DNA from 3 places in the Yersinia enterocolitica subsp. enterocolitica genome. Region 1 is predicted to be linked to each of the others. Evidence: predicted binding sites of a transcription regulator. Region 1 holds the regulator's gene; each other region holds the start of a gene.

Region 1 (6,142 bases):
GACTCAGGCATATTGCGTACGTCTATGCTCACTGCAGCGGAGATATTCCTATCGGCAAGTGTACTTGCCAATTGCGGCAACAGAACCACGGGTAAGTTATCGACGCAATAAAAGCCCATATCTTCCAATGCGCGCAAAGCAACAGACTTCCCTGAACCGGAACGGCCGCTGACAATCATCAGCACCATGTGAGTGACTCCCCTTGTAGAACCCTGTAATCCGGCTAAGGAGCCGGGCATAACGGATAAAACGACGTTACTGCCTAATTATTCTGTTTCTGGCGGTAATTCAGTGATGATTTGATAAAGCTCGTCATCACTTTGCGCTGCTCGTAAACGGCGGCACACTGTTTTATCAGCTAATCGCTTGGCCACTAAAGACAAAGTGTGTAAGTGAGTTTTACATTGATCTGCTGGAACCAACAAGGCAAATAATAGATCAACCGGTTGGTTATCAATAGCATCGAAAGCAATCGGTTGTTCCAAGCGGATAAATACACCTACAGCACGCAGTGTATCTTCCTCCAGCTTGCCATGAGGTATCGCGATACCACTACCAATGCCTGTACTGCCCATGCGTTCGCGGGTTAACACAGCATCGAAGACGACCTGTGACGGCAGGTTAAGCTGTTTGGCAGCTAACTCGCTGATAATTTCCAAAGCCCGTTTTTTACTTGAGCAATGTACGGAGCTTTTGGTGCACTCGATATTTAATACCGAGCTTAATTGCAATGCTGGATCGTTGATCATTTCATCTTTCACTTAAGCGCTGTTTTACGCCTGATGCCAGCGGAATATTCTTCTCTGCTGGCATCAGGTTAGGTAGCGAGTGTAGAACCTTTGCTGTGTGTATCCATCATACTTCAAGCTGCATGTACGTAACTCGAACTATCCAGGCTATATAACAGCAACAAGGGTTCCTAATGTTGTTTCAATTTATCTTTGTGTTTGTTTAACTGGCGGGCCAGTTTATCAACCAAAATATCAATTGCGGCGTACATATCTTCCTGCTCTGAACTTGCGTGCAACTCGCCTCCATTCACATGTACCGTGGCTTCTGCAATTTGTTTTACTTTTTCGACACTTAAAACCACATACACTTGGTTAATGCGATCAAAATATTGCTCAAGTTTGGCAAATTTAGTGGTAACAAACTCGCGTAATGCGTCGGTTATTTCGACATGATGTCCGGTAATATTGAGTTGCATAGTGTCTTCCTTCTCAGTTCAGGTCAAACCAACTGTTTACGCTGGTTTGACGGCGGGATGGATAACGACTCTCGATACTTCGCGACGGTTCGCCGAGCCACCATAATGCCTTGTTCACATAATAGTGTGGTCAGTTTACTGTCACTAAGTGGTTTGGCAGGATTTTCTGCCGCAACCAATTTTTTCACCAGTGCACGAATCGCAGTAGAAGAAGCTTCGCCTCCGCTATCTGTATTGACGTGACTGGAGAAGAAATATTTCAGTTCGAAAATGCCTCGAGGACTGTGCAGGAACTTCTGCGTGGTCACACGGGAAATTGTCGACTCATGCATATCCACGGCTTGGGCAATGTCTGCCAGCACCATGGGTTTCATAAATTCAGGCCCATTTTCAAAAAACGCCACCTGCTGCTCTACAATGCAACGCGCCACTTTCAATAGCGTTTCATTACGGCTCTCAAGGCTTTTTATCAACCATTTTGCTTCTTGCAAATTGCTACGAATGAACTGCCCGTCACTGTCATTACGGGTATTGCTGCCCATCGCTGCGTACTGCTGGTTGATTTTCAGGCGTGGAATGCTATCGGCATTAAGCTCGACCGTCCAGTGCCCTTTGTCTTTACGTACCAGAACATCTGGAATCACATACTCAGATTCCCCGGTATTGATAGACTGACCTGGGCGCGGATCCAGTGACTGAATCAGGGCAATGGCCTCTTTAAGTGTATCTTCTTTTAGCCGACTTAAACGAATCATCGTACGGAAATCATGGTTGCCTAGCAAATCCAGATATTCGCTAATGACCAGGCGTGCTTCAGCGAGATAGGGGGTGTCTTTGTCATATTGCGATAGCTGTACCAATAGGCACTCGCGCAGGTTACGCGCGGCTACACCAATAGGATCAAAGTGTTGTATCCGCTTGAGCACAGCTTCAACTTCGTCCAATGCGACGTTTTCATCCCCCATGCTTTCCAGAATGTCTTCCAGTGGCACAGTGAGATAACCGGTTTCATCAACCGCATCAACGATCGATGTTGCAATGGCGGCATCAGTTTCTGAGAACGGGGTCAAGTCTACTTGCCACATCAAATAGTCTTGCAGCGTTTGAGTGGTTTCGCCCTGATAGACCGGCAGTTCATCGTCGCTGTAATCATTGCCCATACCCGACGGCGTGCCTGCGGTGTAAATCTCATCCCAGGTAGCATCCAGTGGCAACTCTTCCGGCATATCTTTCTGTTCCAGTGCTTCGCGGGTATCAAGCGATTCACTGTCTATTGTTTCTTTTGCCTCTATCTCTTCATGAAGATCAGTTTGCTCAAGCAGGGGGTTGCTCTCCAGCGCTAACTGAATCTCCTGCTGGAGTTCTAGCGTAGAAAGCTGCAACAGGCGAATAGCCTGCTGTAGCTGCGGAGTCATTGCCAGTTGTTGGCTGAACTTGAGTTGCAAACCTTGCTTCATAATGCGGTATCAATTTTCCTGATGGCTAACAAAATCATTAATAGTGTGCCGTGATGAGAAGATTAAAGGCGGAACTCCTCACCCAGATACACACGTTTAACTTGTTCGTCAGCCAAAATTTCCTGTGGTGTGCCGTGAGCGATTAAATGCCCTTGGCTTACAATATAAGCCCGCTCACAAACGTCTAGCGTCTCACGCACATTATGGTCGGTAATCAGTACACCGAGGCCACTGTCGCGCAGATGCTCAATTATCTTTTTGATATCAATAACAGAAATCGGGTCAACCCCGGCAAACGGCTCATCCAGCAGAATAAATTTGGGATTGGCAGCCAGCGCACGGGCGATTTCGACACGGCGGCGTTCACCGCCGGAAAGCGATTGACCCAGACTGTCACGTAAATGAGTAATATGGAACTCTTCCATTAACTCATCAGCCCGCTCCTGACGTTGCTCAGATGAGAGGTCTTTCCGGATTTCCAGCACCGCCATCAAATTGTTAAAGACACTCAGACGGCGGAAGATAGAGGCTTCTTGCGGCAAATAGCCAATCCCGCGCAGGGCGCGTTCATGCAATGGCAAGAGGCTGATATCTTCGTCATCAATCACAATGCGCCCAGCATCACGCTGGACAATGCCGACAACCATATAAAAAGTGGTGGTCTTGCCCGCACCGTTCGGCCCAAGCAAACCGACAATTTCACCGGATTTCACTTTCAGGCTAACGTCTTCGACTACTTTACGGCCTTTATACGCCTTAGCCAGTTTTTCTGCGATTAATGTTGCCATAAATGATTAGTTACTCTTCTTTTGGCCTGAAGCTGCTGGCCCTTTATCTTGTAATTGAGACGGTAATAGCACGGTGGTAACACGTTTGCCTTTATCACTGAAGGCTTCCATCTGCTGTTTTTTCACCAGATACGTGATGCGATCACCTTTGATATTACTATCAAGCTGCTCCAGATAGGCATTACCGGTCAAGACGACAAAATCATTAGCGACTTCGTAACGCAGTTTCTGGCCGTGGCCTTTAACCGGTTTGCCGCTATCTTGCATCTGATAGAAAGTCACTGGATTACCAAAACCTTCGATGACCATTTTGCTCTGATCGCCGCCAGGGCGGGTCACCACGACTTTATCAGCCTTAATCTCAATGGTGCCTTGCTTGATAACCACATTGTCGGTAAAGGTGACGGTATTGGCACCCATATCCAATGCTTGTTTGACCGAGTCGACCAGCACGGGCTGATCAGTATCGCCAGTTAAAGCTAACGCGGGCAGGCTTGCGGCCAAAAGTGAGCTGGCAAGCAAAAAATGAAGAATTTTATTTTTGGATTTCATAAGAGGTTTTAACCTTTTCAATCAGCTCGGCGGTTTTATCCCGCAAATTGCCACGCATTTTCATGCCGTTAGATGTAAATCCAACACCAAAGAGGGTAACTTCATCATCGGAGGATACATCCTGAGTGATCAAATTAACCTGGGCGTTATCAGTTTTAATTTTTTGTAGCTGTGCGTCAGGGGTTAGGCTATCAACCTCAACATGACCGTACAAATAAAGCATTTTATCATCGGTCAGCTTGGCGCGATCTGCTCGTACTGTCCAGGTGGCGACAGCATTCTCATCAAACATCGTCATCACCGGCCTGGTAAACCAGGTCAGCTGTTGTGCGCTGAAGTTCTGAACCTCTTCTGCCACCAATTTATAATTCAGTTGCCCGACCGGATTAAAAACCACTGTCACCGTATGCTGGCTTTGTGATGAGGGTTCATTATCATCAATTGTAGCTTGTGTATCTTGTTGATTAAAACCGGAAATATTCCAGCCAATCAGGGCTAAAGCAATCAGTGCTAAGGATAAGGTTATCCATAGTCTTGTTTTACTCATATCGACAATCCTTTGGCACCTTCGAGTTTACCTTGGGCCAATAATATCAAATCACATAACTCGCGTACTGCACCGCGGCCGCCATTGATGCGTGTAACATAATGCGCCTTGGGAATGAGCAATGGATGGGCATCCGCCACCGCGACAGATAAACCGACTTGTGCCATCACCGGCCAATCAATCAGGTCATCGCCAATATAAGCAACTTGCTCAGGCAGACATTTTAAGGCGACTAATAACTCGTTATAGGCGACCAGCTTATCAGATTGCCCTTGATAAAGGTGGGTAATACCTAAAGTGTTGGCACGGTCTTCTAGCAATTTGGCATTACGGCCAGTAATAATAGCCACTTCGATACCGGAGGTTATCAGGCAGCGAATACCATAGCCATCCCGCACATTGAAAGCTTTCAGCTCTTCACCCTGATTGCCCATGTAAATCAGGCCATCTGACATGACGCCATCAACATCACAGATCAATAAGCGAATGTTGGCTGCACGTTCCATAACGCTGCTAGCCACCGGGCCATAGCATGTGTCCAGATATACAGTGCTATCCATAATTTACCTTTTATTAAACAACACCGGCTCTCAGCATGTCGTGCATATGCACCACACCCAGCAATTGGTCACCATCGGCGACTAACACCGCAGTAATATGACGCGACTCCATTAGGTTGAGTGCATCCACCGCCAACATGGTGGGACGAACTCGAATGCCACCGCTGGTCATCACATCGGCGATTTTCGCATTATTCAAATCAATACCCATATCAAATACCCGGCGCAAATCACCGTCCGTAAAGATACCTTTAATCATCATTAAGTCGTCACAGATTACGGTTAAACCCAGATTTTTCCGAGTAATTTCCAGTAATGCGTCGCGTAATGAGGCATCAGGGCTGACGTGAGGAATGTCGGCTCCGGTATGCATGATATCGCTGATTCGTAATAACAACTTGCGCCCCAGTGCGCCACCCGGATGGGAGAGCGCAAAGTCTTCTTGCGTAAAGCCCCGTGCCTGTAGCAAGGCTACGGCGAGCGCATCACCCATCACTAATGTCGCCGTGGTGCTGGTGGTCGGTGCTAATCCCAGCGGGCAGGCCTCTTGCGGCACTTTAATACACAAGTGAATATCAGCGGCTTTACCCATAGTGCTTTCAGGGTTGTTGCTCATGCAAATAAGCTGAATTTTCTGGCGCTTAAGTACGGGAATCAAAGCCAGAATCTCGTTGGACTCACCCGAGTTGGAGATGGCTAATACAATATCTTGCGGCGTGATCATCCCCAAGTCGCCATGACTGGCCTCGCCGGGATGAACAAAGAATGACGGAGTGCCGGTGCTGGCGAAAGTCGCGGCAATTTTGCAGCCGATATGGCCAGATTTACCCATCCCCATAACGACAACTTTGCCGTGGCAGTTAAATATTGCCTCGCAAGCTTGGGTAAAATCATCGTTAATATATTGATCAAGCTGTGCCAGCCCTTCGCGCTCAATTTGTAGAACTTGTTTACCCGCCTGTTGGAAATCTACCCTTGGCTGTAAATCCATACTCGGCTGTAAATCAGAAGAAGACATACTGGGTTCCTGT
Region 2 (6,142 bases), 1.7 Mb from region 1:
AAGAAGCGCCAGTCGTGAAAGATGGCGACATCGCATTATCAAACGATCGCGGTACTTTAGCGGTGAATATTCGTCATTTCTATTACCCTGAAGCTGAAAAGCCCGCTTTACACGATGTATCACTGAAATTGGCACCGGGGCAGATGTTAGGTTTATGTGGGCCAACGGGTTCCGGCAAAAGTACCTTATTGGCATTAATTCAGCGGCAATTCGATATTGATGACGGCATGATTTGTTATCAAGGGCATCCGCTGTCTGATATCCGTTTGCATGACTGGCGCGGGCGTTTATCGGTGGTTAGTCAGACACCTTTCTTATTCTCTGATACGGTCGCGGCTAACATTGCTTTAGGTAAACCTGATGCCACTCAGGATCAAATCGAACGCGCTGCTCGTTTAGCCAGCGTACATGAAGACATCCTGCGTCTCCCACAAGGATATGACACTGAGGTGGGTGAGCGCGGTGTGATGCTGTCTGGTGGGCAAAAGCAGCGAATTTCTATTGCTCGGGCATTGTTGTTGGATACTGAAATTCTGATTCTTGATGATGCACTTTCTGCGGTTGATGGCCAAACCGAACATGAAATCTTAAAGAATCTGCGCGAGTGGGGCGAGCATCGTACTGTGATTATCAGCGCCCACCGCCTTTCTGCTTTAACTGAAGCCAGCGAAATTCTGGTGTTGCAGCATGGTGGGGTGATGCAACGCGGTACGCATAATGTATTGGTGAATCAGTCTGGCTGGTATCGGGAAATGTATCGCTATCAACAATTAGAGGCAGCATTGGATGACGGTGAGTCGGAGGCCAAAACCGATGAGTAAAGTTCAGCAACTTTGGCCAACCCTCAAGCGCCTGCTTTCTTATGGCTCCCCCTATCGCAAGCCATTAGGGCTGGCGGTGCTGATGCTGTGGGTTGCTGCAGCAGCCGAAGTCAGCGGCCCACTGTTGATCAGCTATTTCATTGACCATGTAGTGGCGAAAGGCACGTTACCTTTGGGATTAGTCAGTGGGCTGGCCTTGGCTTATTTGCTGCTGCAATTGCTGGCAGCCGCATTGCACTATTTTCAAGCATTGCTGTTTAATCGCGCGGCAGTCGGTGTGGTTCAAAGGCTCAGGATTGAAGTGATGGACGCAGCTTTGCGTCAGCCTCTCAGTGCTTTTGATACTCAACCTGTCGGGCAATTGATTTCCCGCGTAACCAACGATACCGAAGTCATAAAAGATTTGTATGTGATGGTGGTGTCGACGGTATTGAAAAGTGCGGCGTTAATTGGTGCAATGTTGGTGGCGATGTTCAGTCTGGATTGGCGCATGGCGCTGATTTCTATTTGTATTTTTCCTACGGTACTGGTGGTTATGGCGATTTACCAGCGCTACAGCACGCCAGTTGTGCGTCGGGTGCGGGCCTATGTGGCCGATATTAACGACGGCTTTAATGAAGTCATTAGCGGGATGGGCGTTATTCAACAGTTCCGCCAGCAGGCGCGTTTTGGTGAGCGTATGGAGTCTGCCAGCCGTGCACATTATAAGGCGCGGATGCAAACATTGCGTCTGGAAGGCTTTCTGCTGCGCCCGTTACTGAGCCTGTTTTCTGCCATGGTGCTATGCGGTTTATTGCTGCTTTTCGGTTTCAGCCCGGAAGGTTCAGTCGGGGTTGGGGTGCTATATGCATTTATCAACTACCTTGGCCGCCTCAATGAGCCTTTGATTGAATTGACATCACAGCAGTCGATTTTGCAACAGGCGGTGGTCGCGGGAGAGCGTATTTTCGATTTGATGGACCGCGTCCAGCAAGGATATGGTAGCGATGATCGCCCGCTGACCAGCGGCCATATTCAAGTGAAAAATGTCAGCTTTGCTTATCGCCACGATAAAATGGTGCTGCAAAATATTTCCCTTGATGTGCCTTCACACGGCTTTGTCGCTTTAGTTGGGCATACCGGTAGTGGCAAGAGTACCCTGGCAAATCTGTTAATGGGCTATTACCCAGTGCAGCAAGGCGAGATTTTGCTTGATGGTCGCCCGCTGGTCGAATTATCACATCAAACTTTGCGACAGGGCGTTGCTATGGTGCAGCAAGACCCAGTGGTATTGGCTGATTCGTTTTTTGCCAATGTGACATTAGGTCGTGATATTAGTGAGCAGCAAGTGTGGGATGCGCTGGAAACTGTGCAACTGGCCTCGCTAGTCCGAGCGTTGCCTGATGGACTACACAGTTTGCTTGGGGAGCAGGGCAACACGCTATCCGTCGGGCAAAAACAGCTATTGGCGATGGCACGCGTATTGGTGCAAGCGCCACAAATTCTGATTTTGGATGAAGCGACCGCCAATATTGATTCGGGCACTGAACAGGCCATTCAGCGGGCATTGCAGTTGATTCGCAAAAACACCACGCTGGTGGTGATAGCTCACCGCCTTTCAACGATTGTCGATGCTGATACTATTTTGGTATTGCACCGTGGTGTGGCTGTTGAGCAGGGTAAGCATCAAGAGTTGCTAGCTGCACATGGGCGTTATTATCAAATGTATCAGTTGCAATTAGTCAGTGAAGATTTGGCAGCTATTGATCAAGTCGAAACTGCAGTCAGTTAAAGAATAAGCGATGGGGTCAGCGGCTCCATCACTTTTCGCCATTCCACTGATATTAATTTTCATTTCAGTCAATAACTCTGCCACTGCCTATTAGGAATAAGCTGCCGCACCATAATCAGGCAAAACCATAGCGCGAATATACCGCAGTGCACTTCTGTGACGCGTGTCGCACTATTTTGGTGCGCAAAAACTGTTCAATCCACTCTATTTCGTCACACCGCTATTGTGCTGCGTATCTCAACCCCCATCAGTTCGCCATTTCAGTATTAAATTCTCGTCAATATTATTTATGGCATAGCCTTTGCTTTACTTGTTTTAAGAAAAGTAAATGTTTTAAGAAAGGTAAGTGTTTTGTAGAAGATAAGTATTTCGTGGCCGACATAAATTCGACTTAATTCGAGAAGGGGCAAATATGAAGCTGGTTACCGTGGTTATCAAACCATTTAAGTTGGAGGATGTGCGCGAAGCCTTGTCCTCAGTAGGTATTCAGGGGTTGACCGTAACCGAAGTGAAAGGATTTGGTCGCCAGAAAGGGCACGCAGAACTCTATCGGGGAGCGGAATACAGCGTCAATTTCTTACCCAAAGTGAAAATTGATATTGCGATTGCGGATGATCAATTAGATGAAGTGATTGATGTTATTAGTAAGGCCGCTTATACCGGAAAAATTGGTGACGGCAAAATTTTCGTTGCTGAATTGCAACGTGTTATTCGCATCCGTACCGGCGAAACAGACGAAGCAGCACTGTAATTTGCAGGCTCAAATTTAGTGAATAGGGATGGGTTGATGATGAAAAAACTTTTATCCGTGTTGGGCCTGAGTTCGGTAGCGATGCTGCCTTCTTTGGCAATGGCTGCTGCACCGGCAGTGGCTGACAAAGCAGATAATGCCTTTATGATGATTTGCACCGCGTTGGTGCTGTTTATGACCGTGCCCGGTATTGCCCTGTTCTACGGCGGCCTGCTGCGTTCCAAAAACGTATTGTCAATGATGACTCAGGTCATGGTGAGTTTTGCGCTAATTTGTGTCTTATGGATTTTGTATGGTTACAGCCTGGCGTTCAGTACGGGCAACGCGTTCTTCGGTAACTTCGATATGGCGATGCTCAAAGGTATCGGCCTGACCAGCTTGAGCGGCACCTTCTACCAATATATCCATGTGGTATTCCAGGCTTCCTTCGCCTGTATCACAGTAGCTCTGGTGGTGGGTTCATTTGCTGAGCGTATCCGTTTCTCTGCGGTACTTATTTTTGCTGTGCTGTGGTTCACCTTCTCATACCTGCCAATGGCGCACATGGTATGGGGCGGCGGTTTCCTGGCAATGGACGGCGCACTGGACTTTGCGGGCGGTACTGTAGTGCATATTAACGCCGCGATCGCGGGGTTGGTTGGGGCTTACTTACTGGGTAAACGTGCCGGTTTTGGTAAAGAGGCATTTAAACCTCACAACTTACCAATGGTGTTCACCGGGACGGCAATTCTGTATATCGGCTGGTTTGGTTTCAACGCCGGTTCAGCCAGCGCCGCTAACGAAATCGCTGCATTGGCTTTCTTGAATACTGTTGTTGCAACCGCAGGTGCCATTCTTTCCTGGGTATTTGCTGAGTGGATTTTGCGTGGCAAGCCGTCTTTGTTAGGTGCATGTTCAGGTTGTATCGCCGGTTTGGTTGCGATTACACCTGCGGCAGGTACTGTTGGTGTCGGTGGCGCACTGATTATCGGCTTAGTGGGTGGGGTTGCCGGTCTGTGGGGGGTGGTGCTGCTGAAGAAATGGCTGCGGGTCGATGATACCTGCGACGTGTTCGGTGTCCACGGCGTGTGCGGGATTGTCGGTTGTATCCTGACGGGGGTCTTCACCTCTGCTTCATTGGGCGGCACAGGTTATGCAGCTGGCGTCACTATGGGTCATCAAGTGGGTGTACAGTTGTTCAGTGTGGGGGTGTGTTTGGTCTGGTCCGGTGTGGTTGCTTTCGTTGCCTATAAAATTGCTGACCTGGTGGTTGGCCTACGGGTACCAGAAGAGCAAGAACGCGAAGGTCTGGATGTCAACAGCCACGGCGAAAATGCTTATAATCAGTAAGTTAATAATATCAGTAAGTTATCGCTGATAGTAGAATAAATAATAATGATGTAGCAGAATAAGGGGCGATGGGGACATCGCCCTGAGGTTAATGACAAAGTGCCCGTAACGGTGAAAACAGGCAGATCGTAAAGACGCCATAAACCCCTCCCTGGGGGCTCGACCCGCGCCCTCCCTGGCGCGGACGCTTTACTCTTCTACCTGCCTTCACCTTGCAAGATCGAGTTCTCGAGGTTTGTCAGCAGTCTGGGGGCGATGGAGACATCGCCCTTCTATTTTTTGTTATGAACGATTTTTTGCTATAACCGATGTAAACGAATCACACCTTCCTGCACCGTAGAGGCAACCAAGACCCCTTCCCGGTTATAGATTTGCCCGCGAACAAAGCCACGAGCACCTGAAGCTGAGGTACTTTCTACCGCATACAACAACCAGTCATCAAGACGGAATGGGCGATGGAACCACATGGAATGATCGATTGTGGCGATTTGCACCCCCGGTTCAAGGAACCCAATTCCATGAGGCTGCAAGGCCGTCGGTAAGAAATTAAAATCAGAGGCATAACCCAGTAAATATTGATGAACTCGCAAGTCATCCGGCATTTCGCCGTTAGCCTTAAACCAGACATAGCGATTGGGTTCCGCTGTCGAACCTTGCAGTGGGTTGTGGAATTTCACCGGACGCATTTCAATCGGTTGATGGCCGATAAATTTATCCCGCACTTTCTCGGGAATTAAATGGGCAAATTTGCGGGCGATGTCTGTTTCAGACATTAATCCCTCCGGTGGTGGGACGTCCGGCATGGTATTTTGGTGCTCAAAACCCTCTTCCTGACTCTGGAATGACGCCGTCATATAAAAGATAGGTTTACCATTTTGAATCGCACTGACCCGACGGGCGCTGAAACTGTTACCATCGCGCAGTGTTTCTACGTCATAAATGATGGGTTTGCTGCTGTCCCCCGGACGTAAAAAATAGCTGTGAAATGAATGGACCACTCGATCAGTGGGGACAGTTTGTTTTGCCGCATAAATCGCCTGACCGACAACTTGCCCCCCGAAGACCTGGCGTAAACCTAGATCTTCACTTTGGCCACGGAAGATCCCTTCTTCAATTTTTTCAAGAAAGAGTAGATCGAGCAATTTTTTTAATGCCTGGCTCATGTTGTGGCCCCTGGTGGTTGAGTTCGTACACAGTGTGCTGAATCATCAGGGCTATCGTCAATATATTGCTGTGAAACAGCTGTGCGGTTGAAGCTAGCCTTATAAGGAATAGTCTGATAAATGGCTTAATCGGGAGGGAAACGGCAGGGACTAGCAGATTGTGCTATAATTAGCTTGCTAGGTGGTTGAAGCCACTTATTAAACGCGAGTTTTTTTGGATAGAACTCGCATCTTAATAATAAGAAGGAGTGCGACCTATGAAACCTTGGCAATCAAAAAAATTCTGGCAGATCGCGGGTGGGGCAGC
Region 3 (6,142 bases), 600 kb from region 1:
CGCCAGTAATGTTGACCAATTATCCGGCATCCGTTGGCCGGAAGCATCTGGTGTGTTGGTTTCAAACAGCTCAGAAGGTAAGTCCTGAACCAGTACTTCTTGCCCGGCAGCCATCACCGTCAACCAACGGCAGGTATTTTCCAGTTGGCGTACGTTTCCTGGCCAAGGCAGGCGAGTCAGTGCAACTTCTGTTTCAGGGTGCAGGTTTTTGGCTTCGACACCCAACTCTTTCGCGGCTACTTGCAAGAAGTAGCGAGCCAGACGCGGAATATCTTCACGGCGCTCACGCAGCGGCGGTAAATGTACGCGAATTACATTCAGACGATGGAATAAATCCTCACGGAATTTCCCCTCCTGAACCCGAAGCTCTAGATTTTGGTGGGTCGCGGCAATGATGCGCACATCCACCTTGACTGGCGCATAACCGCCAACCCGATAGAACTGGCCATCAGCCAAAACACGCAATAGGCGAGTTTGCACATCCAGCGGCATATCACCGATTTCATCTAAAAATAGTGTGCCGCCATCGGCTTGTTCAAAACGGCCCTGGCGCACTTGATTAGCACCGGTAAAGGCCCCTTTTTCGTGACCGAACAGCTCGGACTCAATTAAGTCTTTCGGAATCGCCGCCATATTCAGCGCGATGAACGGCGCTTTAGCCCGCGGGCTATGGCGATGCAATGCATGGGCTACCAACTCTTTACCCGTACCCGATTCGCCGTTAATCAGCACACTAATCGAGGAGCGAGACAAGCGCCCAATGATGCGAAAAACATCCTGCATCGCAGGTGCTTCGCCGATGATATCAGCCGTCGGGCCACTGGCCGGTTGGGTGCGAGCGGGTTGTTGTTGCTCTTGATAATGGCTGATAGCCCGCTCAACCAGCGCGACCGCTTCATCAATATCAAAGGGTTTGGGCAGATAATCAAATGCCCCTTGTTGGTAAGCGCTAACTGCTGCGTCTAAATCAGAATGTGCCGTCATTATGATGACCGGAAGCATCGGGTGGCGCTGCTTAATTTGTTTTAGCAGTGCTAATCCATCCATACCGGGCATACGAATATCGGATAACAACACATCCGGGGTTTGCGTGGCAAGAGCATCCAACACCTGGTTACCGGTATCGAAGGTTGCACAGTTCAGGCCCGCTCCAGTCAGTGCACGTTCAAGCACCCAGCGGATGGAGCTATCGTCATCGACGATCCAGACTATCCCTCGTTGCATAGAAACCTCACTGGCGAATAGGCAGGTAAACCGAGAATTCGGTATGTCCCGGCCAACTGTTAAATTCAATTTTACCCGAATGCTGATCGATAAGACTGCGGGCAATCGACAAGCCAAGGCCTGTCCCTCCCTCACGGCCACTGACCATCGGATAGAACAGGGTATCTTGTAATTGCGTTGGTACACCTGGCCCATCATCTTCAATATCAATTCGCGCGGCCAAGCGGTAGCGCACACCATGCAGCGTTATCTGAAATGCGGTACGGGTACGAAGTGTTATCGTGCCGCCAGCTTCACCTAAAGCTTGTAATGCATTGCGGGTGATATTGAGCAGCACTTGTTCAATTTGGTCGGGGTCGTGCGCCAGCTCAGGCAAACTGGGGTCATAATCACGGATTAACGTCACGTTATCCGGTTTTTCCAGTGATACGAGTTGGCAAACCCGTTCAGCAACCTGATGGATGCTTTGTGTTACATGTTGACCAGGCCGCTGTGGGCCTAATAGGCGGTCAACCAAATTACGTAAGCGGTCAGCTTGTTCAATGATGACTTTGGTATATTCCAGCAATGCCGGATCGGGCAGTGCTTTTGACAGTAATTGTGCTGCACCCCGTAAGCCGCCCAATGGGTTCTTAATCTCATGAGCCAACCCACGCACCAAATCTCGAGCGGCGATTTGTTGAGCATGCTGTAGTTGTTCTTGGCTTAGCCGACGTTGGTTATCCATCGGTGCCATTTCCAGCAATATGAAACCTTCCGCCAATGATTGTGCGGTGAGCGATAAAATATGCGCCCGGCCATCAACGACCAGTGTGACTTCGTTATCGGTAAAACTTTGTCCAGACGCCAGACTTTCCCTCATTAGCTCCATATTCAGAGAAAAATAGCCTAATAATTCGGGGAGTGGTGTACCAAAAAGTTTACGAGAGCTTTGCGCCAGAAGTTGCTGGGCCGCGGGATTGGCATAATGAATAGCCAGAGAATCATCTAATAGCAGAATGCTATTAATGAGAGAATTGAGGATCTGCCCAGCATCGGGCAGCGTGCCTGTTGCCATTACGCAGACTCCTGCACATTTTTGGTGCATTAATCCTAGCGGTTCAGTCGCAACTGAGCCAGAGGAATGATGACGAAAACGAAAAGTGGAGAAAAAAGCCCATTATGAAATGGGCTAAAAGTTTCCACGGCAACAAAAAAACTAAAACTTAAACGCTGTAATACAATTCGAACTCAACTGGGTGCGGAGTCATACGAACGCGGTCCATCTCTTCTTTACGCAGTTCGATATAAGCATCGATAGCGTCGTCAGTGAATACGCCACCACGGGTCAGGAACTCGCGGTCTTCGTTCAGTGCAGCCATTGCTTCGTCCAGTGAACCTGCAACTTTTGGAATTTCAGCTTCTTCTTCCGGTGGCAAGTCATACAGGTTTTTGTCCATCGCATCACCAGGGTGAATCTTATTGATGATGCCATCAAGGCCAGCCATCAGCAGAGCTGCGAAGCACAGGTATGGGTTAGCTGCTGGGTCTGGGAAGCGTGCTTCAATACGACGTGCTTTCGGGCTGGCAACCACAGGGATACGGATAGAAGCTGAACGGTTACGGGCAGAATATGCCAACATTACCGGTGCTTCGTAGCCTGGAACCAAACGCTTATAGGAGTTAGTCGTTGGGTTAGCTAAGGCGTTAATGGCTTTTGCGTGCTTGATGATACCGCCGATATAGAACAGCGCCATTTCAGACAGGCCAGCGTATTTGTCACCAGCGAACAAGTTAGTACCGTTCTTGGACAAAGACATATGGCAGTGCATACCTGAACCGTTATCACCGAACATAGGTTTTGGCATGAAAGTCGCAGTTTTACCGAATGCGTGTGCCACGTTGTGCACCACATATTTGTAAATCTGAATTTCGTCAGCTTTTTTGGTCATGGTATTGAAGCGAGTTGCCACTTCGTTCTGACCCGCTGTTGCAACTTCATGGTGGTGCGCTTCAACTACCAGGCCCATTTCTTCCATGGTCAAACACATGGTAGAACGCAGGTCCTGTGAAGAATCGACCGGAGGAACCGGGAAGTAACCCCCTTTGACTGCTGGGCGATGGCCTTTGTTGCCGCCTTCGTATTTGGTGCTGGAGTTCCATGCGCCTTCGATATCATCGATAGCAACGTGGGAACCGCGGATGGAGCTACCAAAACGAACGTCGTCGAACAGGAAGAATTCTGGCTCTGGCCCAAACAATACGGTATCAGCGATGCCAGAAGATTTTAGGAATTCTTCTGCGCGTTTAGAGATAGAGCGCGGATCGCGGTCATAACCTTGCAAGGTACCTGGCTCAAGGATGTCACAACGGATAATCAGTGTGGAGTCTTCGAAGAACGGATCCATAACAGCGGTGCTGGCGTCTGGCATCAGTACCATGTCGGATTCGTTAATGCCTTTCCAGCCACCAATCGAGGAGCCATCAAACATTTTGCCTTCTTCGAAGAAGTCAGCGTTGACCTGATGAGCAGGAATAGTGATGTGCTGTTCTTTCCCTTTAGTATCGGTGAAGCGCAAATCAACAAATTTCACTTCGTGCTCATTCAGCATCGTCAAAACATGTTCAGCGGACATACTTATATCTCCTGGATTTGTCATAGTCGTCGTGGAACGATTACCGTTTTATCCCCTTCGAACTTGAAGTTGCAGGGTTGTTAGCTGCGTTCACTCACCCAAATCACTTACCTAAGTAAGCTCATTGGGATTCATTCATTTGCTGCCTACCTGCAACACCAATTTCTTTGGGTATATATAGTGTTCAGTTATTCATGCTAAACTGCGTCATAAAATCTATTGCGAAATCTATGCCAACTTTCCAAACCCCCCATTTATGCCATATCATAGGGGTCTGCTGATAGTCAGTATGCACCAGGATAGTTATATTGCACTATTTTGGTGCTTCATTTGCGCTATTGGGCACTGTATTGGTGCAATAAGAGGCCGAGAGGCTATTTTTGCACCGTGAAAGGGATCACAAACACACCGCCGTTAGGTTGTTTATAAGAGAATTTTGTGATCTTGTTTAGTCCCTCGCCTAATACGTGTACAATAGCGCGCTATTTCTAAATGCCTGAGGCAAAAAAGCTGTGATCGAGAATCTGCGTAACATCGCCATTATTGCGCACGTTGACCATGGGAAAACCACCCTGGTTGATAAGTTGCTACAACAATCTGGTACGTTCGGTGAACGTGCTGAAGCAACTGAACGTGTAATGGACTCCAACGATTTGGAGAAAGAGCGTGGGATAACCATCCTCGCTAAAAACACTGCCATTAAGTGGAAAGACTACCGCATCAACATCGTGGATACCCCAGGACACGCCGATTTCGGCGGTGAAGTTGAGCGTGTAATGTCTATGGTTGACTCTGTGCTGCTGGTTGTCGACGCAATGGATGGCCCGATGCCGCAGACCCGTTTCGTGACCAAAAAAGCTTTCGCTAACGGTCTGAAACCAATCGTGGTAATCAATAAAGTTGACCGTCCTGGCGCGCGTCCTGACTGGGTTGTGGATCAGGTGTTCGACCTGTTTGTCAACCTGGATGCCACCGACGAGCAACTGGACTTCCCTATCATTTATGCATCTGCATTGATGGGTATCGCGGGTAATGACCACAATGATATGGCGGCAGACATGACACCGCTGTATCAAGCTATTGTTGACCATGTGTCTCCGCCACAAGTTGAGCCTGATGCACCGTTCCAGATGCAGATTTCTCAGCTGGATTACAACAACTATGTTGGTGTTATCGGCATCGGTCGTATCAAACGCGGTAAAGTTAAGCCTAACCAGCAAGTTACTATCGTTGATAGCGAAGGCAAAACCCGTAACGGTAAAGTCGGTAAAGTTCTGACTCACATGGGTCTGGAACGTATCGAAGCTACCGAGGCTGAAGCTGGCGATATCGTTGCTATCACCGGTCTGGGCGAGTTGAACATCTCTGATACCATTTGTGATGTTAATGCTGTTGAAGCTTTGCCAGCACTGTCAGTTGATGAGCCAACCGTAAGCATGTATTTCTGCGTTAACACCTCTCCGTTCTGTGGTAAAGAAGGCAAGTACGTGACTTCACGTCAGATCCTTGAGCGCCTGAACAAAGAGCTGATTCATAACGTGGCACTGCGTGTTGAAGAAACCGAAGATGCTGATGCATTCCGCGTATCTGGCCGTGGCGAACTGCACCTGTCTGTTCTGATCGAAAACATGCGTCGTGAAGGTTTCGAGCTGGCGGTTTCCCGTCCTAAAGTTATCGTCCGTGAAATTGATGGCCGCAAGCAAGAGCCATTTGAAAACGTGACCTTGGACATCGAAGAACAGCACCAGGGTTCAGTCATGCAAGCCATGGGTGAGCGTAAAGCTGACCTGAAAAACATGGATCCAGACGGTAAAGGCCGTGTGCGTCTCGACTACTTGATCCCTGCTCGTGGTCTGATCGGTTTCCGTACTGAGTTCATGACCATGACTTCTGGTACAGGCCTGCTGTACTCCACATTCAGTCACTATGATGATGTGCGTCCAGGCGAGATCGGCCAGCGTCAAAACGGTGTACTGATCTCTAATGGTCAGGGTAAAGCTGTTGCGTTCGCATTGTTCAAACTGCAAGACCGCGGCAAGCTGTTCATCGGTCATGGTACAGAAGTGTATGAAGGCCAAATCATCGGTATTCACTCACGTTCTAATGACCTGACGGTAAACTGCCTGACCGGTAAGCAACTGACCAACATGCGTGCATCGGGTACTGACGAAGCAACCACTCTGGTTCCTTTCCTGAAGAAAACTCTGGAACAGGCTCTGGAATTCATCGATGACGATGAATTGGTTGAAGTGACCCCGCAATCGATCCGTATCCGTAAGCGTCACTTGACGGAAAACGATCGT

The links. Region 1 encodes sigma-54, which starts transcription at its own class of promoters, with help from an activator protein. Its sites were predicted from a motif close to GTTGGCACANNTTTCGCTNT; they were not measured.
Positions count from the first base shown of each region.
Region 2: glnK (P-II family nitrogen regulator) is a predicted target of sigma-54. The motif match lies at 2,881-2,900, and genes of this name have one in related genera.
Region 3: glnA (glutamate--ammonia ligase) is a predicted target of sigma-54. The motif match lies at 4,058-4,077, and genes of this name have one in related genera.

Region 1 covers NZ_LR590469.1:2,770,035-2,776,176, reverse strand. Annotated here, with positions in the region: gene rapZ (RNase adapter RapZ) at 1-188, opposite strand, end outside; gene ptsN (PTS IIA-like nitrogen regulatory protein PtsN) at 267-749, opposite strand; gene hpf (ribosome hibernation promoting factor) at 920-1,207, opposite strand; gene rpoN (RNA polymerase factor sigma-54) at 1,231-2,664, opposite strand; gene lptB (LPS export ABC transporter ATP-binding protein) at 2,727-3,452, opposite strand; gene lptA (lipopolysaccharide ABC transporter substrate-binding protein LptA) at 3,459-4,004, opposite strand; gene lptC (LPS export ABC transporter periplasmic protein LptC) at 3,988-4,551, opposite strand; gene kdsC (3-deoxy-manno-octulosonate-8-phosphatase KdsC) at 4,548-5,111, opposite strand; gene kdsD (arabinose-5-phosphate isomerase KdsD) at 5,125-6,129, opposite strand.
Region 2 covers NZ_LR590469.1:4,494,134-4,500,275, forward strand. Annotated here, with positions in the region: gene FGL26_RS21065 (SmdA family multidrug ABC transporter permease/ATP-binding protein) at 1-821, shown strand, start outside; gene FGL26_RS21070 (SmdB family multidrug efflux ABC transporter permease/ATP-binding protein) at 814-2,592, shown strand; gene glnK (P-II family nitrogen regulator) at 3,005-3,343, shown strand; gene amtB (ammonium transporter AmtB) at 3,383-4,672, shown strand; gene tesB (acyl-CoA thioesterase II) at 4,972-5,835, opposite strand; gene FGL26_RS21095 (YbaY family lipoprotein) at 6,093-6,142, shown strand, end outside.
Region 3 covers NZ_LR590469.1:3,365,249-3,371,390, forward strand. Annotated here, with positions in the region: gene glnG (nitrogen regulation protein NR(I)) at 1-1,224, opposite strand, end outside; gene glnL (nitrogen regulation protein NR(II)) at 1,232-2,281, opposite strand; gene glnA (glutamate--ammonia ligase) at 2,430-3,839, opposite strand; gene typA (ribosome-dependent GTPase TypA) at 4,352-6,142, shown strand, end outside.